Regions from separate parts of the Streptomyces sp. NPDC058001 genome, predicted to be linked through region 2. Evidence: riboswitches for the same ligand, from Rfam matches in the RefSeq annotation. Region 2 holds a riboswitch; each other region holds the start of a gene.

Region 1 (7,205 bases), on a different contig from region 2:
TCTCCGGACGCGCGAACGAACTGTGCCGGTTCGCGGTCCTGTTCGGCGACCCGCAGCTCGCCCTGACGGCCGTCGAGCGGGTCCTGGACATCACCGTGGACGAGGTCCAGGCGGTCGCGAAGGCCCGTCTGCGCCCCGACAACCGCGCGGTGCTGGTCTACGAGCCCACAGAGGCCACCGAGTCCACAGAGGCCACAGAGGCCGCTGAGGCCACAGAGGCCACAGAGGCCGCTGAGGCCACAGAGGCCACAGAGGCCGCTGAGGCCACAGAGGCCACAGAGGCGACTGGCCAGAACGCCGGCGACACCGACCAGACCGCAGAGGAGGCGGCCAAGTGACCGAGGCCCAGCCCACCGTGACCATGGAATTCCACCCCCAGCCGCAGGCCGGCGAGGCCAAGCCGTGGGCCTTCCCGGCCCCCACGCGCGGGACCCTCGGCAACGGCCTGACGGTCCTGCGCTGCGACCGCCCCGGCCAGCAGGTCATCGCCGTCGAGGTGCTGCTCGACAGCCCGCTGGACGCCGAGCCGAGCGGGCTCGACGGCGTCGGTACGATCATGGCGCGGGCCTTCTCCGAGGGCACCGACAAGCACTCGGCCGAGGACTTCGCCGCCGAGCTGGAGCGCTGCGGCGCGACGCTCGACGCGCACGCCGACCACCCGGGCGTACGCCTGTCCCTCGAAGTCCCCGTCTCCCGACTGCCGAAGGCACTCGGGCTGCTCGCGGACGCCCTGCGCGCGCCCGCGTTCGCCGACAGCGAGGTCGAGCGGCTCGTCCGCAACCGCCTGGACGAGATCCCGCACGAGACCGCCAACCCGGCCCGGCGGGCCGCGAAGGAACTCTCCAAGGAACTGTTCCCGGCGGCCTTGCGCATGTCGCGTCCGCGCCAGGGCACCGAGGAGACCGTCGCCGCGATCGACTCGGCCGCCGTCCGCGCCTTCTACGAGAAGCACGTACGCCCCGCGACAGCCACCGCGGTGGTCGTGGGCGACCTCGCGGGCACCGATGTGGACGCGGTTCTCGCGGACACCCTCGGCGCCTGGACGGGCGGCACCGCGCAGCCGCGTCCCATGCCGCCGGTGACCGCCGACGACACCGGCCGTGTGATCATCGTGGACCGGCCCGGCGCCGTGCAGACGCAGCTCCTCATCGGGCGCGTCGGCGCGGACCGGCACGACCGCGTATGGCCCGCGCAGGTCCTCGGTACGTACTGCCTGGGCGGCACCCTCACCTCGCGCCTGGACCGCGTCCTGCGCGAGGAGAAGGGCTACACCTACGGCGTGCGCGCGTTCAGCCAGGTGCTGCGTTCCGCGGCGGACGGCACGGGCGCGGCGATGCTCGCCATCTCCGGCTCCGTGGACACGCCGTCCACCGGCCCCGCGCTCGACGACCTGTGGAAGGTGCTGCGCACCCTCGCCGACGAGGGGCTCACGGACGCGGAGCGGGATGTCGCCGTGCAGAACCTGGTGGGCGTCGCGCCGCTCAAGTACGAGATGGCGGCGTCCGTCGCGGGCACGCTGGCCGACCAGGTCGAGCAGCACCTCCCGGACGACTTCCAGGCGGAGTTGTACCACCGGCTCGCCGCGACGGGCACCGTGGAAGCGACGGCGGCCGTCGTCAACGCGTTCCCGGTGGACCGGCTCGTGACCGTGCTGGTGGGGGACGCGTCCGAGATCGAGGAGCCCGTCAAGGCCCTCGGTATCGGCGAAGTCACCGTCGTCCACGGCTGATCGGCGTACCGCGCGCGTGAGGACCCTGATGACTCCCGAGGCGACTCCCGAGCCACCGGGGTCCTCGGGGTCCTCGGGGTCCTCATATGTCCGAAATGGCAAGGACGTTGGTGTCTGACCTGTGGCATGCGCTACAAAAGCGGTGATCCGTTTGTTGATTGGCAGATGTCCCCTTTAGCGTCGGTCCGGCTGTTCGTCGGGCAGTACGCCACGGCCGTGGCACCGGACAGTCATCGCCGAGTCCCCGTACGGCGCGAGCCAGGGGAGCCGGGGACCCACACCATGTCCCCCGGGGTGAATCGGACGCCCGGCGCGCGCACGCGCGCAGGGGGCCCGTAGGAGACCTTCCTGCTCCGAACCCGTCAGCTAACCCGGTAGGCGAGAAGGAAGGAAAGGATCAGCCACTTCATGGCGTTCACTCGCGCCACCGGCACTCGCCGTGCCACCGGGAAGCACCGCCGTCCCAGCCGTCTCACCCGCACCACCGTGAGCGTGGCCGGCGTCGCCGCCCTCACCACCACCGGCGTCATCGGGAGCCTCGCCGCCCCCGCACTCGCCGCCGACGACTCCCTTCCCGCTGACACCGGCCTCACCCAGGCCGTCGCCATCGGCACCTCGCTCGCCGAGAAGATCGACGAGCAGGCCGCGGCCCAGCGTCAGGCGGCCGACGAGGCCGCCGCCAAGCGTCAGGCGGAGGCCGAGGCGAAGAAGACAGCCGCCGAGGAGAAGCGCAAGGCCGAGGCGAAGGCCAAGAAGGAACGCGAGGCCAAGCAGCGCGCCGCGCGTGAGGCCGAGCGCAAGCGACTGACCGCCTATGTGACCCCGATCGCCGGTTCGTACGTGTCGACCGGCTACCAGTCGGGCGGCTCCGTCTGGTCGTCCGGCAGCCACACCGGCGTCGACTTCCACGCCGCCTCCGGCACCCCCGTACGCGCGGTCGGCTCCGGCACGGTCGTCGAAGCGGGCTGGGGCGGCGCCTACGGCAACAACATCGTCATCCGGATGCACGACGGCACGTACACCCAGTACGGCCACCTGTCGTCCGTCGGCGTCTCCGTCGGGCAGACCGTGACACCGGGCCAACAGATAGCCCTCTCGGGCGCCACCGGCAACGTCACCGGACCGCACCTGCACTTCGAAGCCCGTACGAGCCCGGAGTACGGCTCCGACCTCGACCCGGTCGCGTACCTCCGGGCACACGGCGTCAGCCTCTGAAGCCGGCTTCTGGAGCCCGCCTCCGAAGCCCCTGAGCGAACCTGCGAAGTCTCCGGCGCGGATCTGACGCGAGCCCCCCGGCGCAGACCTGACCGGTGACCGCCACAGAACGTCCCGAAAGCCCCGGCCCATGCCGGGGCTTTCGGCGTTCCGCACCCCCGCTTGTCCAAAAAATATCCCCGGGATCCGGTCCACCGTCGGAAATTCAGGCACCCTGCAATAGAGTCGCAGAACAGGTGTCGATCGACCGCGTTTCGCGGGGATTAAGGCGGAGGTCCGGTCATGCGCATTCCCGCGCACTCGGTATGCACGGCCATCCGGGACGACATCGTCAGCGGCGCGCACGCGCGGGGCAGCCGGCTCACCGAAGAAGTGCTCGCGCGCCGCTACGGAGTCTCGCGGGTCCCCGTACGCGAGGCGCTGCGGACCCTGGAGGCCGAGGGTTTCGTCGTCACCCGGCGGCACGCGGGCGCCTGTGTCGCGGAGCCCACCGAGCAGGAGGCGGCCGACCTCCTGGACATCCGGGTGCTCCTCGAACCGCTCGGCGCGGCGCGTGCGGCACAGCGCCGCACGGAGGCCCATCTCAAGGTGTTGCGCGGCCTGGTGAGGCTCGGTCAGGAGCGGGCCAGGAGCGGGACCAGCGAGGATCTGCGCTCGCTCAGCGGCTGGTTCCACGAGACGCTGGCCCAGGCGTCCGGCAGCCAGGGCCTCACCGCGCTGCTCACCCAGCTCAGGCACAAGATCGCCTGGATGTACACCGTCGAGCCCTCGGCGCACCCCGCCGACGCGTGGTCGGAGCACGGCGCGATCGTCGATGCGGTGGCCCGGGGCGACGGCGAGCGGGCGCGGGCACTGATGACCGTGCACACGGAGCGCTCGGTCCCGTCACACCGGTGGCGATTCCCGGGACGTACCGCACTCGGCGACCGCGTGAGGACCTCGCAACATGCCGTAAACACGGCAAGCGCCTGCCAGTAACAAAGGGGCCGTATACAAAGAGAGGGAAATTCGAGGAGGCGGCTTTGTGCTGCCCTTATTTCCATATTCCCGTATCCCGTATTTCGCGGGTGCACGATATTTCGCGGCCCCGAAGTTGGGGGTCGCGCGCTTACGTGGCGGCAAAGAAAAGTGGTGGTGTCCGCCGAAGCGACGCACACCACCACCCGAATTGACGCACACCCACCCGAATCACGGGACCTCAGACGGTCTCGGGAAGCTCCTCAAGACCCTCGGAGACCAGCTTCGCGAGCCGGTCGAGCGCGGCGTCCGCGCCATCGGCTTCGGAGGACAGGACGATCTCCTCGCCGCCCTGGGCACCCAGACCCAGGACCGCGAGCATGGAGCCGGCGTTGACCGGGTCGCCGCCGGTCTTGGCGATCGTCATGGGGACGCCGGCGGCCGTGGCCGCGCGGACGAAGATAGAGGCGGGGCGGGCGTGAAGGCCCTCCGCCCAGCCGACGTTGACGCGGCGCTCAGCCATGTGATGCTGCCCTTCAGATGTCTCATGGTTGTCTAGACCAGTGTCCCATACCGCCGGACGTGACCCGTTCCGACCCGGGCAGAACCCGGACGCCACCGGGACCGCACCAGGATGCCACCGGGACCGCACCCGGCCGCCGACCGCACCGAACGGCAGCCCTCGCGATCCCCTCAGCCTGCCCCGCACCTTCCGGTGCCGCGACCCGTACGCTGGCCCCATGCGGAACCCGGACGACCGGCATACGTACCCCTCGCACTGGGAGGCGGACGTGGTGCTGCGTGACGGCGGCACCGCGCGGATCAGGCCCATCACCGTTGATGACGCCGACCGGCTGGTCAGTTTCTACGAGCAGGTCTCGGACGAGTCGAAGTACTACCGCTTCTTCGCACCGTACCCACGCCTGTCGGACAAGGACGTTCATCGCTTCACCCACCACGACTTCGTGGACCGGGTGGGACTCGCGGCCACGGTGGGCGGCGAGTTCATCGCCACCGTACGCTACGACCGCATCGACGCGAACGGCCTCTCCGCCACCGCGCCCGCCGACGAGGCGGAGGTCGCCTTCCTGGTCCAGGACGCGCACCAGGGCCGTGGCGTCGCCTCCGCGCTGCTCGAACACATCGCGGCCGTCGCCCGTGAACGGGACATCCGCCGCTTCGCCGCAGAGGTACTGCCCGCCAACAACAAGATGATCAAGGTGTTCACGGACGCCGGGTACCAGCAGAAGCGCAGCTTCGAGGACGGTGTCGTCCGCCTGGAGTTCGACCTCGAACCCACCGAGGCGTCGGTCGCCGTGCAGCGCGCCCGCGAGCAGCGCGCCGAGGCACGGTCCGTGCAGCGGCTGCTGCGGCCGGGATCGGTCGCCGTGATCGGCGTGGGGCGGACCCCCGGCGGCGTCGGCCGCAGCCTCCTGAACAACCTCGTCTCCGGCGGCTTCACAGGGCGCCTGTACGCCGTCAACAAGGCGTTTCCCGACGACCTCACGGAACTCGACGGGGTGCCCGCGCACCGCTCGCTGCCGGAGATCCCGGAGAGCGTCGACCTCGCCGTGGTCGCCGTGCCCGCGCCGCAGGTGCCCGAGGCCGTCGACGCGTGCGGGGCGCACGGGGTGCGGGGGCTCGTCGTGATCTCCGCCGGATACGCGGAGAGCGGCGACGGGGGCAGGGAACGGCAGCGCGCACTGGTACGCCAGGTCCGCTCCTACGGCATGCGCCTCATCGGTCCCAATGCCTTCGGCGTGATCAACACCGCCCCTGGGATCCTCCTCAACGCGTCCCTCGCGCCCGAGTTGCCGCGCGCGGGACGGATCGGCCTGTTCGCCCAGTCCGGCGCCATCGGTATCGCCCTGCTCGCCCGGCTGCACCGGCGCGGCGGGGGAGTGACCGGCGCCATGGGTGTGTCGACCTTCGTCGCGGCGGGCAACCGCGCCGACGTGTCCGGGAACGACGTGCTCCAGTACTGGTACGAGGACCTGGACACCGATGTCGCCCTCATGTACCTCGAATCCATCGGCAACCCGCGCAAGTTCACCCGGCTCGCCCGGCGGACCGCCGCCGCCAAACCCCTCGTCGTGGTGCAGGGCGCGCGGCACAGCGGTGTCGCGCCCCTGGGGCACGCCGTGCCCGCGACCCGGCTGCCGCACGCGACCGTGTCCGCGCTGCTGCGGCAGGCCGGAGTCGTCCGCGTGGACACCATCACCGAACTGGTCGACGTGGGCCTGCTGCTCGCGGGCCGGCCGCTGCCGCGCGGGCCCCGCGTCGCGATCCTCGGGAACTCCGAGTCGCTGGGGCTGCTCACGTACGACGCGTGTCTCGCCGAAGGGCTGCGCCCGCTGCGGCCCCGGGATCTGACCACGGCGGCGACTCCCGGGGACTTCCATGACGCGCTGTGCGAGGCGTTGGCGGACCGGGCGTCCGACGCGGTGGTGGTGACCGCGATGCCCCGGGTGGGTGAGGGCGTGGACGGTGTGGTCGGTGACGAGGAGTTGGCCGACGCGCTGCGGGCTGCCGCCGGGGCGTATCCGGGGAAGCCCGTGGCTGTGGTGCATGTGGAGTTGGGGGGATTGGCGGAGGCGCTTGCCGCGGCGAGCGGGACGGGACCGGAGGCATCGGCCGGAGGGCGCGCGGGTGTGCATCCCGTTGCCCCTCCGTCCGGTACTTCACTGCCATCGGACAGCGGGCTGCCCACGAGAGAAGCGGGGCATGTGCCCGTGACGGAGACCGGCGTGACGGAGACGGACGTGGCGGAGACGGACGTGGCGGTGGATGCCGACGTAAGCGTTTACGTGCGGCTTCCCGCCTATCCCGCCGCCGAGCGGGCCGTTCACGCGCTCGGCGAAGCCGTCAAGTACGCGCAGTGGCGGCGCGATGCCGCCGAACCCGGGAAAGTGCCCGAGTTCGAGGACGTGGACAAAGGCGGGGCCGCCGAGCTGATCGACGGGCTCCTCGCGCGCGGGGACGGTGATCCGCACGGGTTCACGCCGGCCGCCGACGCCACCGGTGAACTGCTCGGACGGTACGGGATCACGGTCCTGCCCACGCTGCCCGCGCCCGACCCCGACGAGGCGGTCCGGGTCGCCGGTGCGCTCGGCTGGCCGGTGGCGCTCAAGACGACCGCCCCGCATCTGCGGCACCGCGCCGACCTCGGTGGTGTCCGGCTCGACCTCGCCGACGAGGACCAACTGCGCCGCGCCTACGCCGAGATGACCGAGACCCTCGGCAGGCCCGACGAACTGCGGCTCGTCGTGCAGGGCATGGCGCCACGCGGTGTGGACACCGTCGT
Region 2 (7,205 bases):
TCCCGGTCCTCCTCCGGCCCCGTCACGTGATCGACCACGCGATGCCGTCCAAGATGTCGTGTTCGCTGACCACGACCTCCTGGGCGTTCACGCGTTCCATGAGGGACTGGAGGATCAGGGCGCCTGCCGCGATGACGTCGACCCGGCCAGGGTGCAGGACCGGGATCGTCGTGCGTTCGTCGTGGGTCGAGGTGAGCAGGCGGGTGGTGATCTCGCGGACCTTGGCGAACGGGATACGGGCGTGGTGGATCGCCGTCGAGTCGTACGCGGTGAGGTCCAGGGCGATGGCCGCGATCGTGGTGACCGAGCCCGCCAGGCCGACCAGGGTGTGGGCCTCGCGCAGCGGGACCCTGCGTTCGGCGAGGTCGAGCGCCGCTTCGACGTCCGCGCGTATGGCGTCGATCTCGGCGTCGGTCGGCGGGTCGGACGCGACACCGTCGTGCACGAGGTGCCGCTCGGTCATCCGTACGCAGCCGATGTCGACGGACCGCGCGGCGCGTACCTCGCCGTCGCCGACCACGAACTCGGTGGAGCCGCCGCCGATGTCCACGACGAGATAGGGCGTCGCCAGGTCCTGGCGGCCGGTCAGTTCCCGGGTCGCGCCGTGGAAGGAGAACGCGGCCTCCTGGTCCCCCGAGATCACCTCGGGCTCCACCCCCAGCGTGTCGAGGACGCCGCGCGTGAACACATCGCGGTTCTCGGCGTCGCGCGAGGCGGAGGTGGCGACGAAGCGGACCCGCCGCGCACCGTGTTGCTTGATGAGGTCCGCGTACTCACGGCAGGCCGCGAAGGTCCGTTCCAGCGCCTCGGGGGCGAGCCGTCCGGTGCGGTCGACGCCCTGGCCGAGCCGGACGATCCGCATCCGCCGGTCCAGATCGGTGAGTTCACCGGTCACGGGGTCCGCGTCGGCGACGAGCAGCCGGATGGAGTTCGTACCGCAGTCGATGGCGGCGACCCGGGTCACCGGCCGCTCTCCCCGGCCGCGCACGCGCCGGCCTCGACCGTCACGCAGGGGCCCTTCGCCCACCACTCGGGGAGCATCGCCAGGGCCTCGTCACCGAGCGGGTTGACCCCGGGCCCGGCGGCCAGCGAGTGCGCGACCAGGACGTGCAGGCATTTCACCCGGTCCGGCATTCCACCGGCGCTGGGGAACCCGGTGAGTTCCTCGATGGTGTCGCGGCGCCGGATGTAGTCCTCGTGCGCCGCCCGGTACGCGGCGGCCAGCTCCGGATCGGTGGCAAGGCGCTGCGTCATCTCCTTCATGACACCGCCCGCCTCAAGCGTGCCGATCGCGGACGCGGCGCGCGGGCAGGTCAGGTAGTACAGCGTCGGGAAGGGCGTGCCGTCGGGCAGCCGGGGCGCGGTCTCCACGACGTCCGGCTGTCCGCAGGGGCAGCGGTGCGCGATGGCCCGCAGCCCGCGCGGAGGTCGGCCGAGCTGTTCCCTGAACGCCGCGACATCGGCGTCGGTCGGCTCGGTACGCGGAGTGGTCGGCGGGGGCGTTTCCATGCCTGAAGTCTTGATCTTTCCATCGGTTCGGAGTGCGGGACGGACGGTCAGCGGCGGGTTCGGTCCGCCTTGTCGACGCCCTCCCAGACGTTCGTGTACCAGGGGCGGTCGGCCGCGGCCCGGTCGGTGCGCTTCTGTCCCGCGGCGCTCGGGTCGACCACCGTGTAACCGGTCTCGCCGGGCATCACATAATGCAGCCGCTCACGGATGCGGTGCTCGGCGTAGGCGTCGTCCTGCCAGCGGGCCTTGGCGTCGCGCAACTGCTCGACGCGCTCACGGGCCTGCTCCTTCTGCCGCCGCACATCGGCGATCTCGGCGCGCTGGGACACGTACTGCCGCATCGGGTACGCGAGCGCGACCACGAGGGAGCACAGGACCAGGGCGAGCAGCGCGGCCCGGCCGGTGAGCCGGGAGCGGCGGGCCTGCCGCTTGGTCTGGGAGCGGTACACGCGCGCGGCGGTCTGCTCACCGAGCAGCCGCAGCCTGGTCGCGGTGGAGAACCGGTCCCGGTCCTTGACGGCCATCGTGTCCCGCCTCCCCGTCATGTACGTACGTCCCCGCACACGGTACGGGACCGGGTGCGGGGACGTACGGAGGCCGGGGTGAGCAACCGGGGAAGCAGCGCCCGGAGGAGGGCCGGCCCCTGATCAGCCCTTGGTCAGCCCTTGTAGCGCGGGAAGGCGCTGCGGCCCGCGTACACGGCCGCGTCGTCGAGGATCTCCTCGATGCGCAGGAGCTGGTTGTACTTGGCGACGCGCTCGGAGCGGGCCGGGGCGCCGGTCTTGATCTGGCCGCAGTTGGTGGCGACGGCGAGGTCGGCGATGGTGACGTCCTCGGTCTCGCCGGAGCGGTGCGACATCATGCACTTGAAGCCGCTGCGCTGGGCCAGTTCGACGGCGTCCAGGGTCTCGGTCAGCGAACCGATCTGGTTGACCTTGACCAGCAAGGCGTTCGCGGAGTTCTCCTCGATGCCACGGGCGAGGCGCTCCGGGTTGGTGACGAACAGGTCGTCGCCGACGAGCTGCACCTTGTCGCCGAGCTTCTCGGTGATGACGTGCCAGCCGGCCCAGTCGTCCTCGAACAGCGGGTCCTCGATGGAGATGAGCGGGTAGGCCGCGACCAGCTCCTCGTAGTACTCCGTCATCTCGGCGGCGGAGCGCTCCTTGCCCTCGAAGAGGTACTTGCCCTCCTTGTAGAACTCGGAGGCGGCGACGTCGAGCGCGAGGGCGATCTGCTGGCCGGGTACGTAACCGGCCTCCTTGATCGCTTCCAGGATGAGGTCGAGCGCCTCACGGTTGGAGCCGAGGTTCGGCGCGAAGCCGCCCTCGTCGCCGAGTCCGGTGGCCAGGCCCTTGGTCTTCAGCACCTTCTTGAGGGTGTGGTAGACCTCGGTGCCCCAGCGCAGCGCCTCCGAGAAGGACTCCGCGCCGATCGGCGCGATCATGAACTCCTGGATGTCCACATTGGAGTCGGCGTGCGAGCCGCCGTTCAGGATGTTCATCATCGGCACCGGCAGCAGGTGCGCGTTGGGGCCGCCCAGGTAGCGGAAGAGCGGCAGGTCGGACGCCTCGGCGGCGGCGTGCGCGACGGCGAGCGAGACACCGAGGATGGCGTTGGCGCCGAGCGAGGACTTGTCCGGCGTGGCGTCCAGGTCGAGCATCGCCTGGTCGATGAGGCGCTGCTCGGTGGCGTCGTACCCGACCAGCTCCGGGCCGATCTGCTCGATGACGGCGAGTACGGCCTTCTCGACACCCTTGCCGCCGTAGCGGTTGGCGTCTCCGTCGCGAAGCTCCAGGGCCTCGAACGCTCCGGTCGACGCACCGGAGGGGACGGCGGCACGACCCGTGCTGAGGTCGTCGAGGCCGACCTCGACCTCGACCGTGGGATTGCCTCGGGAGTCCAGGATTTCCCGGGCTACGACGACGTCGATGGACGGCACGAGCATCTCCTTTTATGGGATGTGACGCGGGTACACGATGTGACGCGGGTACACGGGGCCGCGTGGCCTCGCGGACATGAGCCTAACGGGCCCGGGGGCATCGGCCAGTCCGCCGCCCACCTCCTGGACAGAACCGAGAGCAAATTGTTTCTGAACGAAACAAACCGGAGCCCCGCCCCGGCGCGTACGGGGGTACACGCGCCGGAACGGGGCGGCCCTGGGAGAGAGGGCGGTTTCGGTGAGGGACCTCGGAACCTCGGGTCTGTGTGACCTTGAGGTCCGTACGGTCTCGGGTCAGCTCAGGTGGAGCTGCTGGCCCGGGTAGATCAGGTCGGCGTCGTCGATGATGTCGTCGTTCGCCTTGAACAGCGCCTGCCAGCCGCCCTTGACGCCGTGCGCCTGGGCGATGCCGCTGAGCGTGTCGCCCTTCTTCACCTTGTACTCGCCGTTGCCCTTCTTGACCGTCTTGCCGGTCGGGGTCTCGACGGTCTTCGGGGCGGTGCGCTCCTGCGAGCGGGACGCGCGGTCGCTCTGGCTCTGCGCCGGGGCGCTCTGCTCCTGCGACGGCTGGGCGGGCTTTGCCGGCTGGGCGGGCTGCGTGCTGCCCGAACCGCCGTTGTACGAGGTGTTGGAGAGGCCCACGCCACAGGTCGGCCAGGCACCCTTGCCCTGTCCGGCGAGTACCTTCTCGGCTATCTCGATCTGCTGGGCCTTGGACGCCAGGTTGGCGGTCGACGCGTAGGCGGTGCCGCCGTACGCGGCCCAGGTGGAGGCCGAGAACTGGACGCCGCCGTAGTAGCCGTTGCCGGTGTTGATGGACCAGTTGCCGCCGGACTCGCACTGGGCGACGGCGTCCCACTCGGAGGCCGTGGCGGCGGAGGCGGTGCCGGACGCGATCAGCGGGGCGGCGACGGCCGCGCCGGCGACACCGGCGAGCGTGACGGCACGGGTGGTGCGGTCGAGAGTGGTCGGGCGACGGTGCTTGCCCTTGCCGGAAAACAGCATGAGAGATCCCCTCACCGACGCCTGCGAGGTGAGCTGTCGGGTTCGGGCCGTGTGAGTTGCCCGGCCGTGCGCCCCTGGCGCACGACTTCACCCCTAGCCGGTCGGCGGTCGCTCTCACGGAGTCGCGGTGCTGCTGCGACTCCGCCGGCGGCCTCGCCCGGCACTTACCTTGGGTCCCCCGCTCCTGCCTACGGCGCTTGACGCGACGACTGTTCCCGAACGGCCGTCGGCAGGATTCGGCGTGACGGCCCTCGGTGCCCGCTGTGGCGAGCGATCCTGACGGTAGACATGCGAACGGCCCTTTTTCAAAGCCGATCGAGGCCGGTGAGACCCATCTCTCACTCTCGCCAAATCGGACATTAGGCCCGAACTACCGCTGTGCGGTGTCCGATTCGGGAAGAAGTTCAAGGCTCTGGCCTGGCAGGATCAGGTCCGGGTCGGTGCCGACGGTCGACTTGTTGCCGGCGTAGAGAGCGGACCATCCACCCTTGAGGTCATGGCTGTCGGCGATGCCCCAGAGGCTGTCGCCGGGCCGCACGGTGTAGGTGCCGTCCGCCGCGCCGCGCTCACCCTCGCCGCGTGAGGCGTGCCGGCCGGCGGAGTCGTCGGCGCGGGATGCGGCAGCGTCCTCGGTGCCCTCGTCGGCCTCGTCGCCGCGATGGCGGCCGGTGGCCGAGGAGTCGCCGGACGCGCCACTGCCGGAACTGGCCGCGTTTTCATCCAACTTGGTGGGGTTGGTGGTGGGGTCGGTCGACTTGTCCGTCTTGCCGGTGGAGTCCTGGTTCTTCCCCTTGGAAGGAGTGGAGCCGTCGGACGTGGGGGACGAATCGGGCGAGGTGGAGGGAACCGGCGATTTCTTCGCATCTGACGAGTTGCCCGGCTTCGTGGTGCCGTTCGCCGAACCGGAACTCTTGCCCGGCGCCCCCGAGGGAGCCGCACCCGGGTCGACGTCCGCCTTCGCACCGCCCTTGGTGAGCCCGGCGATCGGGGCGCAGCTCACCCAGGCGTCCGGACCCTGCACCGCGAGGACGCGCTCGGCGACCGCGATCTGCTGGGAGCGGCTGGCCAGGTCCGCGCGGGGCGCGTAATCGAGACCGCCGAAGTCCTCCCAGGTCTCCTGCGCGAACTGGAATCCTCCGTAGTACCCGTTACCGTGATCGGCGCTCCAGGAGCCGCCGCTCTCGCACTCCGCGAGCCGGTCCCAGGCGGCGCCGTCGGCGGCGTGCGCGCCGGTCGCGCCGAGCAGCGGGATGGCGAGGGCGGAGCCTGTCACTCCGGCCGCGACGACCAGGGCAGGCGCCTGGCGGGGGCGACGGTGACGACCGTTCCCGGAGAGCATGCGGTGGCCTTTCGTGGGACAACTGGGCCGACTGCGGCACATGGGGACCGCCGAGTCGACGTGAACGTAGCCGGATTCGAACGCTGGTCACAAGTCGATGCAGCGCAGATCACATGAAAGTCACAGACGTGACGGATCGTCAGTTCACGGTGGGTTCACGGGGATCACTGTGGGTTCACGGGATCACTGGGGGTTCCGGCGCGCGGGGCGTGAAATGTACGGGCAAGGTACGCAATCCGCGCATGATGAGTCCCCCACGCCATCTCAGGTCGGCCGGTTCCACGGCGAGTTGCAGATCGGGCAGGCGGCGCAGCAGGGTCGCGAGGGCGGTACGGCCCTCCAGACGGGCCAGCGGGGCGCCGACACAGTAGTGGATGCCGTGCCCGTATCCGAGGTGCGGGTTGTCGCGGCGGGCGAGGTCGAGGGTGTCCGGTGCGTCGAAGCGCTCGGGGTCGCGGTCGGCCGCCGCGAGGACGACCAGGACGGGATCGCCCTGCGGAATCTCCTGTCCCCCGATCCGCAGGCTCTGCGTGGCGTACCGCCAGGTGGCGAGTTCCACCGCCCCGTCGTAGCGCAGGAGTTCCTCGATCCCGGTCTCCAGGAGTCCCGTGTCACCGTGCGCGAGGCTTTCCTGGAGCAGCGCCCTCTGCGGGGGGTTGCGCAGCAGGGCATGGACCCCGTTGCCGATCAGGTTGATCGTCGTTTCGAAACCGGCGAAGAGCAGCACGAAACACAGGGCCGCCGCCTCGTCCTCGGTGAGGTGCTCGCCGTGGTCCGAGGCGCGGATGAGCCCGGAGATGAGGTCGTCGTCGCCCTGCTCGCCCAGGTCTTCCCGCTTGCGGTGGATGAGGTCGGCGAGATAGCCGCGCATCTTCTTCACGGACCGGGCGACACCGCCGCGCGGGCCGCCGCCGTGACGGATCATCATGCCCGCCCAGTCGCGGAAGTCGTCCTGGTCCTCGCGGGGGACGCCGAGCAGATCGCAGATGGCGTAGATGGGGAGCGGGAAGGCGAACTCGTGGATGAGGTCGGCGCTGCCCCGCTCCGCGAAGCCGTCGATCAGCTGATCCGTCAACTCCCGTACCCGGGGCGCGAACTCGGCGACCCGGCGCGGCGTGAACGCCTTCGACACCAGGCGCCGCAGCCGGGTGTGGTCCGGCGGGTCGATGTTGAGCAGATGCGTCATGAGATTGGCGCTGCGCTCACCGGGGATGCCGGTCCTGCTCTTGCCCGGGGCGTCCTCGGCGTGGTGCACGGGATTCTTCGACAGCCGCTGGTCCGCGAGCGCCTGTCTGGCGTCCGCGTACCGCGTGACGAGCCACGCGTCGACTCCGCTGGGCAGTCGGGTGCGGTGCACGGGCGAGTGTTCCCTGAGCCAGGCGTACGCCGGGTACGGGTCGGTGGCGAACTCCC
Region 3 (7,205 bases), on a different contig from region 2:
GACGGCACTGTGCATGCGTACGACGAGTCCCCCCAGTCCCCCTCCCGTCCCCGGGCCATGTTCGCCCTCGGGGAAGGGCCCGCCGCTGATCCCGCCGGGGCGCATTTCGATCGGCGGATCCGTAGTTTTCAGCCGCGGCGGAGTCGGGTGACGCGGGGGCAGGGTGAGGCCATTCGGCGGCTCTGGCCTCGGTGGGGGCTCGATATCGACGGGCAGCGTGTCCTCGATCTGGACGCCCTGTTCGACGGTCTCCCCGTCGTCCTGGAGATCGGTTTCGGGATGGGCGAGGCCACCGTGCGGATGGCCGCCGACGACCCGGGCACCGGCATCCTCGCGGTGGACGTGCACACCCCGGGCCAGGGCAATCTGCTCAACCTCGCCGAGCAGGCGGGGCTGACCAACGTACGGGTGGCCAACGGGGACGCGATCATCCTGCTCTCCGAGATGCTCCGCCCCGACAGCCTCGCCGGACTGCGGGTGTACTTCCCGGACCCGTGGCCCAAGAAGCGGCACCACAAGCGCCGGCTCATTCAGCCCGAGTTCCTGACGCTCGCGGCGACCCGGCTGAGGCCCGGCGCGCTGGTGCACTGCGCGACCGACTGGGAGCCGTACGCCGAGCAGATGCTCGATGTGCTCACCGCGCACCCGGAGTTCGAGAACACGCGGGAGGACGGCGGGTACGCGGCCCGGCCCGCGTTCCGTCCGCTCACGCGGTTCGAGGGCCAGGGTCTCGACAAGGGGCATGTGGTGCGTGACCTGCTGTTCCGCCGGGTCCAGGGCGGGGCCGAGGGCTGATTCGCCCGTCCGTCGGCGGCCGACGCACCATCGCGGTCAGGCCCGTTCCCCCTTTAGGGTCACAAGGTGACCACCCCTCCCCCGTACCCGACGCATGATCCCGGCGCGCACGCCGGGACGGGCTTCGGTGCCGGGACGAGTATCCGCGCGGGGACGGCCGTCCGGGCCGGGACGGGCCGCCCGCACTGGTGGCAGCGCCGGTTGGTACGCGTCATCGCCCTCGTCACGCTGCTCGCCCTGTCCGGTCTCGTCATCCTGGCGCTGGTGCGGCAGCAGACCGGCACCGAGGGGTTCCTGGTCGGGCTCGGGCTGGCCGTGCTGCCCGTGCCGCTGCTGATCGCGGCGTTCCGCTGGCTGGACCGCGTCGAGCCGGGGCCCTGGCGGAATCTGATCTTCTCGTTCGCCTGGGGCGCCTGTGCCGCAGCGCTGATCGCGATCGTCGCGAACAGTTTCGCCACCCGCTGGATCGCCACCGCGACCGCCGACCCGACCGGCGCGGACACCCTCGGCGCCACGGTCATAGCGCCGATCGTCGAGGAGTCCGCGAAGGCAGCCGCGATCCTGTTGATCTTCCTGTTCCGCCGACGCGACTTCACCGGCATCGTCGACGGTGTGGTGATCGCCGGGATCACCGCCACCGGCTTCGCGTTCACCGAGAACATCCTCTACCTCGGCACCGCCTTCGGCACCGACCAGCTCAGCGGCGACCGCGGCCTCGCGTCGGTCACGGTGGCGACCTTCTTCGTACGGGTGGTGATGTCGCCGTTCGCGCACCCCCTCTTCACCGTGCTGACCGGCATCGGCTTCGGCATCGCGGCCCTCTCGGCGGACCGTCAACGGATGCGCCGGGTCCTGCTTCCGATCACCGGGCTGCTGCTCGCGATGGGCACGCACGCGCTGTGGAACGGCTCCTCGACCCTCGGCGACTTCGGCTTCCTCGCGGTCTACGGGGTGTTCATGGTGCCCGCGTTCGGGCTGCTGACCTGGCTGGTGATCTGGACCCGCCAGCGGGAACTGCGCACGGTCCGCGCCGAACTGCCCGCGTACGCGGCGGCGGGCTGGCTGACCCCGGCGGAGCCCTTCGCGCTCGGCTCGATGCGCGCCCGCCGCCTCGCCCGCGCGTACGCGACCCGCACCCAGGGCAAGGCAGCGGCGCGCGCGGTCGCGGAGTACGAGGCGTACGCGACCTCGCTGGCGTTCCTGCGGCACCGGGCCCTGCGCGGGCGCGCGGGTGCCGACTTCGCCGTACGGGAACGGGAACTCCTGGGCGCCCTCTGGTCACGGCGGGACGCGGCGCGGCCGGCGCTGACCCACGCGGCGCAGACCACGGCACCGCGCGTACCGCTGTGGGCCCTACCGCAGCAGTGGCAGGGTCCACAGAGGTACGGGCCTCACCCACCGCCGCACGAGCCGTACGGGCAGGCCGCGCAGCCGTACGCGACCCCGCAGCCACACCCGTACGGGAACCCGCACCCGTACCCCGGCTACAACCCGTACCAAACCTAGGCCGCCGGGGCCGTCATCAGGGACCGTCAGGGGTTGAGGCCCTTGCTCCGCAGCCACGCCATCGGGTCGATCCCGGTGCTGCTGCCGCCCGGGTGGACCTCCAGGTGGAGATGCGCCCCGGTGACATTGCCGGTGGCGCCCACCCGGCCGATGACCTCGCCCGTGGTGACCTTCTGGCCGACGCTGACGCTGATGGACGACTGGTGGCAGAACCACACCTCGGTGCCGTCGTCGAGCGTGAGGATCGTGCGGTAGCCGTACGAGCCGGACCAGCCCGCCTCCGTGACGGTCCCGCCGTGCACCGCCTTGATCGGGGTGCCGGTGGGGGCCGCGAAGTCGAGTCCGGTGTGCTGGCCGGACGACCAGAGCGAACCGGATTCGCCGAAGGTCGAGGTGATCGTGTACGCGGAGGTGGGGAGGGCGAAGGTCTTCGCGAGCTTGGCCAGGCGCTCCTTCTCCGCCTTGGCCTTGGCCTCGGCCTCCGCCTTCTTCTTCGCGGCGGCGGCCTCGGCCTTCGCCTTGTCCTGCTCGGCGGCAGCGTCCGCGGCTGCCTTCTTGGCGGCGGCCTCCTCGGCGGCGACCCGCTCGGCGGTGTCGGCTTGGTCCTGCTGCTGCTCGGCCTGCTCCATGATCCGTGCGCGCAGTGCCTCGCCCGCGTCGGTGGTGCCCTGCTGGGCTTCGGTCGTGGTGATGCCCGCGCCGGTGAGGGGCGCCGCCACGGTCTGCGCCGGGGCGGAGTCGTCCGCGATGAGAGCGCCCACGCCCGGCAGGGACTTGGCGTCCGGGAGCGAGTCGGTGACCGCCGACAGGTCCGGCATGGCGATATGGACGGGCGGCTTGCCGCCCTGCGCGGTGGCGATGCCGCCCGCGCCGACGGCGGCGATCACGCCGACGCCGAGCACCGTGGAGCTGCGCGCGAGTCCGCCGCGCTGCTTGGCGACGCGGTGCCTGCCGCGTACGGGTCGTATGGACTCCTCAGTGGGATTCCATTGCCCCCGCTCCTCCTCCGCGACGGGCGGGCCGAACGCGGTGCCGAAAGGGTCGAAGACCTTCGGGAGAGGTGAGGTTTCGGGGGCAGGCGGGTTGGACGCCACTGAGGCGCACTCCTTTCCTTCCTTCTCGCCTACCGGGTTAGCTGACGGGTTCGGAGCAGGAAGGTCTCCTACCGGCGTCCTTCGCGAGAAAGGACGCCCGATTCACCCCAAGTAGTGGTTCCCCGGTTCCCTTGCGGGATTCGGCGCGTGCGCACGGAGCCGCCTCTTGTGACGGCTGGGACGACCGCGCTGCGTTATCGAACGTTAATAGACGGCGGGGCCGGATTCCAAGCGGTTCCTGTTGATCGTTAAGGGCCTTGGCCTGGACTTAACGGGACACGGCGGGCCGGAACCGGGCGAGTTGACGGCACATCGAGAGGTTTCCTGACGTCACCGTCAGCTGATAGTTCGTCACTTGTTATGCGGAGGGCTGCCGTTCGATCACCCTTGGTGATATGGAGCCCGTCAGGGTCCGTCAGGGTCTCCGCAGGGCGATGAGGGCCATGTCGTCCGTGCTGCCGCCGCCCGTGTGTTCCCGTACCTCGCGGGCGACGGTGGTCAGCAGGGAGCCGGGCCCCGGGAAGGTGCGGCCCCGCAGCCGCTCGGCGGGATCGTAGAAGATCCCTTCCCCGTCGCGCGCCTCGGACAGTCCGTCGGTGTAGATGAGCAGCGTCGCGCCGTACGGGAAGTGCGCCTCGTCGGCCCGGTCGGGCCAGCTACCGAGGTCGGTCATGCCGAGGGGCAGCGCGGGCTGGGCCGGCGAGAGCACGCGCAGCCCTCCGTCGGCGTGCAGCAGCAGGGGCTCGGGGTGGCCCCGGTTGACGATCCGCACGATGTCCTCGCCGTGCGGGATCTCCGCGAGCAGGACCGTGGTGAAGCCCTCGAAGTCGTCGATACCGCGCCGCCGGGTCCCCTCGCGCTCCAGGGCGCGTTCCAGGCGCTGCGCCACGGCCTCCAGGCTGCCCTCCTGTTCGGCGGCCTCGCGGAACGCGCCGATGACCACGGCGACGGCCGCGACCGCGCCCATCCCCTTGCCCCGTACGTCGCCGACTATCACGCGGACCCCGTGCGGGGTGTCCTGGACCGCGTACAGGTCTCCCCCGATGAAGGCGTCGGCCTGCGCCGCCTCGTACCGCGCGGCGACGTCGAATCCGCCGATCCGCTCGGCCGGTACGGGCAGCACGGCGCGCTGTGCGGCCTCGGCGATCTCGCGGGCGCTGGCGAGCTGGGCGTCGCTGCGGCGTACGAGGGTGTTGATGAGGAGGGCGAGCACGGCGACGGTGACGATCGTGACGATCTCCGTGAAGCCCTCGACATGGGTCACATTGCCGCGGAACGAGCGGAGGCCCAGCACGGCGAGGGAGGCGAGGGTGCCGGCGATGACGGTGGCGCCGAGGCCGTAGAAGGGGGCGGCGGCGAGGGGGGCCGCGGCGAACAGCGGGGCGGCCGTGAACTGCGGCGGGGTCAGCGCGTCGAACAGCAGTCCGCCGGCGATGAGGAGCCAGGGCAGGGAGCGTACGAAGCCGCGGGCGGGCGTCGCGCGGCGGTGTCGGGCGGGGCCCCGCTGCTCCTTGGCGGGGTCGGCCGGGGGGTCGAAGGTGCCGGGGACGAAGTCGCCGGACGGCCGGGGCGGCACGGGGGGAGCCTCGGGGCGGGCGCGGGGGACGGATTCCGTACCGCGCTCCATGCCGCGCTCCGTGCCGGGCTCGGGTTCGGCGGGGTCACGGCCTCCCTGCTCACCGTTGTGTCCGCCTGGCTGCGCCACCGGTCATCTCCCGCCGCCTCCGCCGTACCGCTGTCACGCCCGTCATCGCACCCCACCAGATTTCCCGTAGCCGGGGCGGGGGGCGAGCCGGTACGGGCCGACCGGGTGAGGGGGCCGGACAACGCCGAAGGCCCGGAAGCTGACGCCTCCGGGCCTTCGACCTTGAGTAGCGGGGACAGGATTTGAACCTGCGACCTCTGGGTTATGAGCCCAGCGAGCTACCGAGCTGCTCCACCCCGCGTCGGTAAACACAACTATACGCCATGCGAGCGACCACCCACGCCACCCACGGTCAGGGGCGGCCGGGTCAGCGGCGGGCGAGTTGCCGTTCGCCTGCCGCGCCAGGGGTGTAGGGCATGCCGTAGTGCTGGAAGATCGGTTGCTCCTGGTCGGCGGGGAGGACGTCGTCGGTGCCCATGGAGGGGCTGTCCTTCACCAGGGACCGGTCGTAGTTGACCTTGACGTAGCCGGGTCCGACGGTCGCCGCGTTCAGCGGTACGAAGACCAGGCGGTAGCGGGTCGGAAGCCCGGTACGGACGGTGGCCATGGCCGGTTCGTCGGTACGGGTGTCCACGTACACCCCTTCGAGGGTGCCGATCTTGTGTCCGTCGCGGTCGTCGACGGCGTAACCGCGCCACTCTCGGATGTCGCTCACCTCGATCATCGCGGATCCCTTCGCGAGGCCCCTACCGGTTTTCTCAGTGTGCCTCCGCCCGCCCCGCCGAGCTACCGGACATCCACCGCGTCCGCCGCTCGGTCAGCCAGTACAGGAAGGCGAGGACCGGCAGGGCGGCGCCCAGGAGGGTGACGGCGGTCCAGCCGGCCGCGTGGTACGCCATCGAGCCGAATTCGGAGCCGAGGGCGCCGCCGATGAAGAAGGTGGCGATGAAGGCGCTGTTCAGCCGGGCGCGGGCGCCGGCGTCGAGTTCGTAGATGGTGTGCTGGCCCAGGATCAGCGTGGTCTGCACGGCCATGTCGAGGAGGATCGCGGCGAGCCCGATCAGCACGATGTTGTGCTGCCCGAAGCCCGCGAGCGCGAACGCCACCGCCGCGACCACGAAGGCGACACCCGTCACGGGACGCACCAGGCCGCGGTCGGCCCAGCGGCCCGCGAACGGCGCGATGGCCGCGCCCCCCGCGCCGACCAGCGCGAAGAGGCCGACGCCGATGGCGGAGTAGTGGAATCCGGGACCCGTGAGGACGTACGAGATCGTCGTCCAGAAGGCGCTGAACGCGCCGAACATGGCCGCCTGGTACAGCCCACGGCGCAGCAGCACGGGGTGAGTGCGGGCGAGGCGGACCGTGGAGCGCAGCACCTGGGCGTACGGCACGTCGGTCGTCGGCTCCTGCCGGGGCAGGGCAAGGCGCAGCGCCACGGCGAGGAGCGCCATCAGGACCGCCGAGCCGAGGAACACCACACGCCAGCCGGCCACGTCGGAGACCAGGCTGCTGACCGTGCGGGAGAGCAGGATGCCGGTGAGCAGGCCGCTCATCACCCGGCCGACGATGCGGCCCCGGATCTCGTCGGGGGCGAGGCTCGCGGCGAAGGGCACCAGGATCTGGGCGACGACGGAGGTGGCTCCGGCGACGAGCGCGGCGATCAGCAGCATCGGGAAGCTGGTCGCGACACCGGCCACGGCGAGGGCGACGGTGGTGATCACCAGCAGCACGGTGACCAGGTGCCGTTTCTCGAAGCGGTCGCCGAGCGGGACCAGGAAGAGCATGCCGACCACGTAGCCGACCTGGGTGAGCGTGATCAGTCCGCCGGCCGCCGTCGTACTGAGGTGGAAGACGTCGCGCAGCTCGGACAGCAGGGGCTGGGCGTAGTAGAGGTTCGCGACGGTCATGCCGCAGGCGACGGCGAGCAGGGCGACCAGCCACCCGGGTATGCCACCGGTGGGCGCATCGGCGGGAGTCTCCGTGGGGGTCTCGGCACGGGTCTCGGCACGGGTCTCGCCGCGGGTGGGGACGTGGGGTGAGGGTTGCTGATCCATGTTCCGTTCAGCGCCTGTACGACTCCCTCGCTTCCCCTGTCGGCGCGATAGTTCGAGATAGTGGTTATCTCAGACTGAGATGGCCGCCCTCCTGAGATGACCGCCTGCCTG
Region 4 (7,205 bases), on a different contig from region 2:
TCGAGATGGGCGCGCAGAACCAGTAGCCCGGCTCGCGGGGTCGCGTAGGGGCGGCTCAGTCGAGCAGGTGTGCGCGGAGCCGTTCCCGCAGGTCCGGTGTCAGCCGCAGGCCCCGCTCCAGATACGCGTCGGTGCCGCCCCAGGTCTGCTCGATGGTGTCGAAGGCCGCCGCCAGATACTCGGCGCGGGCGTCGAACAGCGGGCTGAGCAGCTCCATGACCTCCGGCGAGTACGCGTCGGCCGCGGTGCCGCTGCGGTGCACCTTGTAGCGGCGGTGGGTGGCGTTCGACTCCAGGTAGTCCGCCTCGATGGCGTCGCGCTCGACGCCCACGGCGAGCAGCGTCACCGCGATCGAAAGACCGGCGCGGTCCTTGCCCGCCGCGCAGTGCATCAGCGCGGGCACGCTCTCCTCGGCCATCGCGTGCAGCACGCGCGCGTGCTCGGCGGTGCGCTGGGAGATGATCGCGCGGTACGACTCGATCATCCGGTCCGCCGCCCGGCCCTCCGAGAGCAGCGACCGCAGCTGGTCGATGTCGCCGTCGCGGACCATCTTCCAGAACTCGGCGCCGTCCGCCGGGTCGGTCAGCGGCAGGTTCACGTTCCGCACCCCGGGCAGGTCCACGTCCGGGCCTTCGAGCCGCTGGTCGGCCGCGTTGCGGAAGTCGAAGATCGTGTGCAGGCCCAGCGTGGACAGGAACGCGGAGTCCGCGGCGGTCGCGTGTGCCAGATGACCGCTGCGGAACAGGCGCCCCTGCCGGAGCCGTCGGCCGTCCACGGTCGGAAGACCGCCCACGTCGCGGAAGTTGCGCACCCCGGCCAGCTCGGGCTCTGTCGACGGGACCTGCTGCGTCACGGGGGCTCCTCCCAGTCGGCCGCCTACGCCGCTCATCGGCGTGGCGCGCTCTCGACCCTACGACATGGATTCCTGGGGCAATCATCTCCGGGACGACCCTGCCGGGACACCCCCTGTGGCCGAGGTGAACGTCTCGCCGCAGGGGCGTTGCCCCGGACCCGGACCGCCCTTGATGATGTGCGTACCTGAGCGTGCCTGTTCGGATCTGTGGGGGTTTGATGATCGAGATCGGTGCTGACGGGCGGACCTGGCTCCTTTCGGGGCCCACGAGCAGTTACGCGCTCCGCGTCGCGGACGACGACGCCCTGCTGCATCTGCACTGGGGCCCCCGGATCACCCTCGCCGACGCCGAGTCCCTGGCCGCCGAACCGCCGCCCGCCCCGCGCCCCTTCGAGGCCCCGCTCGACGGGCGCGAGGAGTACCCCGTCGAGGGCGGCCCCCGCTTCGTACGCCCCGCCCTGTCCCTCCGTACCGAGCAGCCCCACGGCACCGACCAGATCCGCGGCACCGAATGGCGCTACCGGGACGCGTCCGTCGAAGGCGACCTGCTGGAGGTGCGGTTCCGTGACGAGGTGGTCGGGCTGCTGCTCACGCTCCGGTACGGCATGCGCGGCGACGTGGTCGAGCGTTCCGCCGTCCTGGCCCACGAAGGCCCCGCCGACGCGCCCGCCCTGGAGGTGCTGCGCGCCGACTCCGCGACCTGGACCCTGCCCCGGCGCGACCGCTGGCGGCTCTCGCAGTTGCACGGGCGGTGGGCCGCCGAGTCCCGGCTTACGCGCTCCGAGCTGACGTACGGGGAGCGGGTCATCGGCAGTCGGCGCGGGCACACCGGGCATCAGCATCTGCCCTGGGTCGCGCTCGACGCCGACGGCGAGGCGACCGAGGAGCGGGGCGAGGTCTACGGCTGCGCACTCGCCTGGTCCGGGTCCTGGCGGATCGCCGTGCACGAGTTGCCCGACGGCGCCGTCCAGATCACCGGCGGCACCGGACACGACGACGCGGGACAGGACCTGCTCGCGCCCGGCGCCACGCTCACCACACCTGTCTTCGCCGGGCTGTGGAGCGGCGGCGGATTCGGCGGCGCGAGCCGCGCCTGGCACGCCTACCAGCGCGCGTACGTCGTGCCGGAAGCGGACCGGGACCGTCCGGTGCTCTACAACTCCTGGGAGGCCACCGGCTTCGGTATCTCCGAGGAGCAGCAGCGCGCCCTCGCCCGGCGGGCCGCCGAGGTGGGCGTGGAGCTGTTCGTGGTCGACGACGGCTGGTTCGGGTCCCGCACCAGCGACCGGGCCGGGCTCGGCGACTGGACCCCCAACCCCGACCGCTTCCCGTCCGGGCTGAAGCCGCTCGCCGACGACGTGCACACGCTGGGCATGCGGTTCGGGATCTGGGTCGAGCCCGAGATGGTGAACCCCGACTCGGAGCTGTACCGGGCGCACCCCGACTGGGTGCAGCACTTTCCGGGACGTACCAGGACGGAATTCCGCAATCAGCTCATCCTCAATCTCGCCCGTGAGGACGTCCAGGCGTATCTCTGGGAGCGGCTCGACGCGCTGCTGAACAGTGCCCCGATCGACTATGTGAAATGGGACTTCAACCGCTGTTTCACCGACGCGGGCTGGCCGGGCGAGCCCTACCCGCAGAAGCTCTGGAACGCCCATGTACGCGCCCTGTACGCCCTGTTGGACCGGCTGCGCGATGCCCATCCCGGTGTCGCCTTCGAGTCCTGCTCCGGCGGCGGCGCACGGGTCGACCTGGGGATCATGGCGCGCACCGACCAGGTGTGGACCTCGGACAACACCGACCCGTTGGACCGGCTCGCGATCCAGCACGGCTTCAGCCAGCTGCATCCGGCACGGGTGATGGCGGCCTGGGTCACGGACAGCCCGAACACGCAGCTCAACGACCGGGTCAGCTCGCTCCGCTTCCGGTTCGTCAGCGCCATGGCCGGAGTGCTCGGCCTCGGCGGTGACCTCACGGAGTGGAGCGGTGAGGAACTGGCCGAGGCGCGGACCTGGGTGGATCTCTACAAGGAGATCAGGCCGGTGGTCCAGCGCGGAGACCTCTACCGGCTGCGGGCCCCGGAGGGGGTGACCGGCGGGCCGAGCGCGATCCAGTACGTGCTCGGTGACGATGTCGTCGTGCTCGCCTGGCTGCCGGCCCAGCAGTACGGGGAAGCGACGGCCCCGGTGCGACTGAGCGGCCTGGACGCCTTGGCCTCCTACGAGTGCCGGGAGACCGGGACCGTGCACCGAGGCGCGGTCCTGCTGCACCACGGGCTGCGCACCGGACTACGCGGCGATCTGGACGCGACAGTCATCCGGCTACGCCGCATCTGACCGAATTGCGCGTTTGATGGGATTCTGGGCCACTGGTCCAACTAGCCCTGAAATAACCGGAATAAGGCGCTATGGCGGCGGCGTCAGTGAGCAGGATCATATCCGTGACGGTGGGTGGCGATCATGCTCGGGCCATGTTCCGTGCGCTCCAAGGGAATTGCGGTACTCCGGAAGGTCCTTCATCGACGCAGGGTGACCGGGAAATTCACCAAGGATCAAGAAGCGGAATGCGTTTGCGAATTCTCTGCTTGTCTGCGGCATTCCTGCTCGCTTAGCGTCCAGCTCCATCCGGACGGACGCCTAATCCTGCCGCCGCCCGGAATCCGGACACCCACCCGAAATTGGCAGGAGCGGGGGATCCACAGGTAGTACGCCGAATCCGGAACCCCTATCGGGAGACCGGAGCGGCTCGGGGTGAAGTCGCGTGAAAGCGCGACCGGGCATCTCCAGCCCGAACCCGACAGCTCACCTCGTAGGCGCCGGAGAGGAATTCGTCATGCCCGCGAAGGGTAAGCACCGTCGTCCCAAGGCCCAGCGCCTCACCCGTGGAATCGCCGTCGCCGGCACCGGTGGCGCCGCGCTCGCACTGCCGTTGATCGGCGCCACCGGCGCCCACGCGGCTCCCGGGCAGGCCGCACCCGTGGCCGCCGAGAAGTCCGTCGCCCTCGACCAGGCCGCCGTCAAGAAGGCCGAAGCGGCGAAGTCCGCCAAGACGGCCACGGTCAGGACGTACGCCGTGAAGTCCGGCGACTATCTCTCGAAGATCGCGCAGGAGCAGAGCGTCAGCGGCGGCTGGCACAAGCTCTACGAGGACAACCGGGAGGCCGTGGGCGACAACCCGAGCCTGATTCACCCCGGTCTGAAGCTGACCATCGGTGGCAAGGCCGCGGACGCTCCGGCCGACCCGTCGTCCTCGTCCTCCTCGTCGGACGACACCGCGGCGCCGTCCACCGAGCCGGCGCCTTCCTCGTCGTCCGCCGACACCGCGGCCCCGGCCGACCAGGGCGCGACCACCAACGCCGCCGACAGCAATGCCTCGGGGTACACGCTGCCCGTCGACGGCGGCGCCGTCGGTACGCCGTACCACCAGTCCGGCAGCATGTGGTCCAGCGGCTACCACACCGGTGTCGACTTCGTCGTCCCGACCGGCACCACCATCAAGTCCGTCGGTCCGGGCACCGTCGTCTCGGCGGGCTGGGGCGGCGCGTACGGCAACCAGGTCGTCGTCCAGCACAGCGACGGCCAGTACTCGCAGTACGCCCACCTCTCCCAGCTGTCCGTCTCGGCCGGGCAGACCGTGACCGGCGGCCAGCAGCTCGGACTCTCGGGCGCGACCGGCAATGTCACCGGACCGCACCTGCACTTCGAGATCCGCACCTCGCCCGACTACGGATCCGACGTGGACCCGCTGGCGTATCTGCGGGCGCACGGAGTCAGCGTCTGACCGAACTCGATCCACTCGATCGGTCGGATTCACGGAAGGGTCGCATCGGCGGATGCGACCCTTCCGCGTATTCCGGGTTGGCCGAATCTTGACCGGTGGTCTTTCTCACGCTTCGTCAACCCCTGGGATGGCTTTATTACGGTGGCGTAGCTCACTCGCGCCGGTGAAAGATGGGGCGTTGTGGCAGCAGAGTCGACAACCTTCATCAGAGACGCGATCAGGTCCTACGCAGCGGTCGGCGACAGCTTCACCGAGGGGGTCGGGGACCCCGGGCCCGACGGAGGCTTCGTGGGGTGGGCCGACCGGCTCGCCGTCCTTCTCGACGACCGACTCCCCGAACACACCTTCCGGTACGCCAATCTCGCCGTCCGCGGAAAGCTCCTCGACCAGATCGTCGCGGACCAGGTACCGCGCGCCAAGAAGCTGGCGCCCGACCTCGTGACCTTCGCCGCGGGCGGCAACGACATCATCCGGCCGGGCACCGACCCCGACGAGGTCGCCGAGCGGTTCGAAAGCGCCGTCGCCGACCTCGCGAACGCCGTCGGCACCGTCGTGGTGACCACCGGCTTCGACACCCGCGGTGTGCCCCTGCTCAAGCATTTGCGCGGGAAGATCGCCACGTACAACGGACATGTCCGCGCGGTCGCCGACCGCTACGGCTGTCCGGTGCTCGACCTCTGGTCGCTGCGGACCGTGCAGGACCGGCGGGCCTGGGACGACGACCGGCTGCATCTCTCGCCCGAGGGGCACACCCGGGTCGCGCTGCGCGCCGGACAGGTCCTCGGCGTCGACGTGCCCGCCGACCCCGACCAGCCGTGGCCGCCGCTACCGCCGCGCGGCACCCTCGAAGTACGGCGCGACGACATCCACTGGGCCCGTGAGTATCTGGTGCCGTGGATCGGGCGGCGGCTGCGAGGCGAGTCATCGGGTGACCACATGGAGGCCAAGCGTCCGGACCTGCTGCCCCTCTGAACCGCCCGGCGGCACGACCGTGTTCGCCGGTACGCGTTCCAGGACGCCCCCGGCGAACACGTCGTACAGCGGCAGGGTCTCCAGATGGACGTACCCGATGTGGCAGTCGCACGCCGTACGGGGACAGGGGCGCGGGCCGAGCGCCGCGCGGTACGAACCGTCGTACAGGTTCCCCAGTTCGGCCGGGACGAAGTGGCAGCGCCGCACGGTGCCCTCGCCGTCCACGGAGATCACCGACGAGCCGGTACGACACGGCAGGCCCGCGCTGCGGTGCGGGTGGCGGCTGTACGGGAACAGCGGGTCGAGCGTCGTCCACCGCTCGGCCTCCGCGTCGGTGTACGTGTGGCCTTCGGCCGCGTTGATCCACAGGTACACGTGCGCGGGCAGCGCCGCGCGCAGCCGCCGGGCGTGCTCCAGATGCTCCGGAAGGCCGACGACGCCGACGCTGAACCGCACGCCCCGGTCGGCCAGTTCACCGCACTTCGCGAGGAACCGGTCGTACGGTGTCTGCCCCGGGTGGTAGGTGCACCACAGGGCGACCGTGTCCAGGTCGGCCTCCGCCAGCCAGTCCGTACGGCAGCTCAGATTCGTCTGGATCGCGACCCGGTCGATATGCGGCAGGTGCGACAGCTCGACCAGGGCGCGCCGGTACCAGGACCGGACCAGGCCCTCGCCCCAGGGCGTGAACAGCACGGACAGCCGGCCGTCCACCCGCTGCCCGGCCCACCGCGAGAACCGGGCGAGCGCGGCTCGATCGGCCCGCAACTGGTCCGTACTGTCACGCCGCTTGGCGAACGGGCAGTACGGACAGTCGTAGTCGCAGGACGCCAGCGGGCCCCGGTACAGCACCGTGAGATCCGTGCCGCCCACCTCGCTCACCCCGCCCGCCTCGCTCACCCCGGCGCTCATCGCACCTCGTACGCGGCCATCGCGGCGCGCACGGCGGGCGAGAACAACTCCGGGCCCAGCGCGTCGGAGTGGGCGAGGCCCTCGGGCGACAGCCGCAGCCGGTCGTCCGCCGTGCCGTCGAGCCACCCGCGCGCGGTGAACCGCGCGCACTCGGCCGCGAAGTCGCGCTCCGGATCGCCCCCGAACCGCTCCCGGTACTCGGCCCGGTCCAGCCCGTCCGCCTGGAGCAGCGACTGGAGGAGATGGCGCCGCCGCGCCTCGTCCGCGTCCACGCGTCGCCCGTGCGCCGCGTGGGCGAAGTCCTCCGTGGCCGTGTAGGCGTCGATGATCGAGCGGACCTCGCGCGCGTGCACGGCGTAGTCGAAGGAGTAGTGCAGCGTCGACGTGTACGAACGGGCGCCGCAGCCCAGGCCGATCATGCCGTCCGTCTGGCACGCGTAGTCTTCGGGGCCCTGCGGGGGAGCGTCCGCGCGGCGGAACATCCGCATCGACACCTGCTCGTAGCCCCGCGCGCGGAGATGGTCGCGGCCCTGCCGGTACAGCCGCAGCCGCTGCTCGTCCCACGCGCGGTCCCCGAGCGGCGTCCGCCCGTCCAGACCCGTCAACGGCCGTACGTACAGCGGATACAGATACAGCTCCTCGGGCCGCCACGCGAGCGCCGCGTCCAGCGACGTCCGCCAGGACGCCT

The links. A riboswitch is a leader RNA that binds a small molecule or an ion and turns the genes downstream of it on or off. The one in region 2 is predicted to bind cyclic di-AMP.
Region 1: another riboswitch for cyclic di-AMP. It lies ahead of ACFVT5_RS19835 (M23 family metallopeptidase); the one in region 2 lies ahead of ACFVT5_RS10010 (transglycosylase family protein).
Region 3: another riboswitch for cyclic di-AMP. It lies ahead of ACFVT5_RS40350 (M23 family metallopeptidase); the one in region 2 lies ahead of ACFVT5_RS10010 (transglycosylase family protein).
Region 4: another riboswitch for cyclic di-AMP. It lies ahead of ACFVT5_RS32880 (peptidoglycan DD-metalloendopeptidase family protein); the one in region 2 lies ahead of ACFVT5_RS10010 (transglycosylase family protein).

The regions. Positions count from the first base shown of each region.
Region 1 is NZ_JBHVQT010000007.1:393,569-400,773, reverse strand. It holds gene ACFVT5_RS19845 (M16 family metallopeptidase) at 1-338, shown strand, start outside; gene ACFVT5_RS19840 (M16 family metallopeptidase) at 362-1,729, shown strand; cyclic di-AMP (ydaO/yuaA leader) riboswitch at 1,954-2,124, shown strand; gene ACFVT5_RS19835 (M23 family metallopeptidase) at 2,138-2,944, shown strand; gene ACFVT5_RS19830 (GntR family transcriptional regulator) at 3,227-3,922, shown strand; gene ACFVT5_RS19825 (HPr family phosphocarrier protein) at 4,143-4,424, opposite strand; gene ACFVT5_RS19820 (GNAT family N-acetyltransferase) at 4,642-7,205, shown strand, end outside.
Region 2 is NZ_JBHVQT010000004.1:47,491-54,695, forward strand. It holds gene ACFVT5_RS09985 (hypothetical protein) at 1-26, opposite strand, end outside; gene ACFVT5_RS09990 (exopolyphosphatase) at 23-964, opposite strand; gene ACFVT5_RS09995 (DUF501 domain-containing protein) at 961-1,509, opposite strand; gene ACFVT5_RS10000 (septum formation initiator family protein) at 1,557-2,033, opposite strand; gene eno (phosphopyruvate hydratase) at 2,168-3,448, opposite strand; gene ACFVT5_RS10010 (transglycosylase family protein) at 3,743-4,453, opposite strand; cyclic di-AMP (ydaO/yuaA leader) riboswitch at 4,457-4,659, opposite strand; gene ACFVT5_RS10015 (transglycosylase family protein) at 4,824-5,792, opposite strand; gene ACFVT5_RS10020 (cytochrome P450) at 5,968-7,205, opposite strand, start outside.
Region 3 is NZ_JBHVQT010000022.1:110,092-117,296, reverse strand. It holds gene trmB (tRNA (guanosine(46)-N7)-methyltransferase TrmB) at 58-795, shown strand; gene ACFVT5_RS40355 (PrsW family glutamic-type intramembrane protease) at 862-2,301, shown strand; gene ACFVT5_RS40350 (M23 family metallopeptidase) at 2,328-3,395, opposite strand; cyclic di-AMP (ydaO/yuaA leader) riboswitch at 3,407-3,551, opposite strand; gene ACFVT5_RS40345 (PP2C family protein-serine/threonine phosphatase) at 3,811-5,022, opposite strand; tRNA gene ACFVT5_RS40340 (tRNA-Met) at 5,268-5,341, opposite strand; gene ACFVT5_RS40335 (PRC-barrel domain-containing protein) at 5,408-5,764, opposite strand; gene ACFVT5_RS40330 (MFS transporter) at 5,799-6,989, opposite strand.
Region 4 is NZ_JBHVQT010000014.1:267,147-274,351, reverse strand. It holds gene ACFVT5_RS32895 (DUF6126 family protein) at 1-26, shown strand, start outside; gene ACFVT5_RS32890 (tyrosine-protein phosphatase) at 56-853, opposite strand; gene ACFVT5_RS32885 (alpha-galactosidase) at 1,072-3,192, shown strand; cyclic di-AMP (ydaO/yuaA leader) riboswitch at 3,496-3,684, shown strand; gene ACFVT5_RS32880 (peptidoglycan DD-metalloendopeptidase family protein) at 3,689-4,636, shown strand; gene ACFVT5_RS32875 (SGNH/GDSL hydrolase family protein) at 4,817-5,608, shown strand; gene ACFVT5_RS32870 (STM4011 family radical SAM protein) at 5,558-6,517, opposite strand; gene ACFVT5_RS32865 (STM4012 family radical SAM protein) at 6,514-7,205, opposite strand, start outside.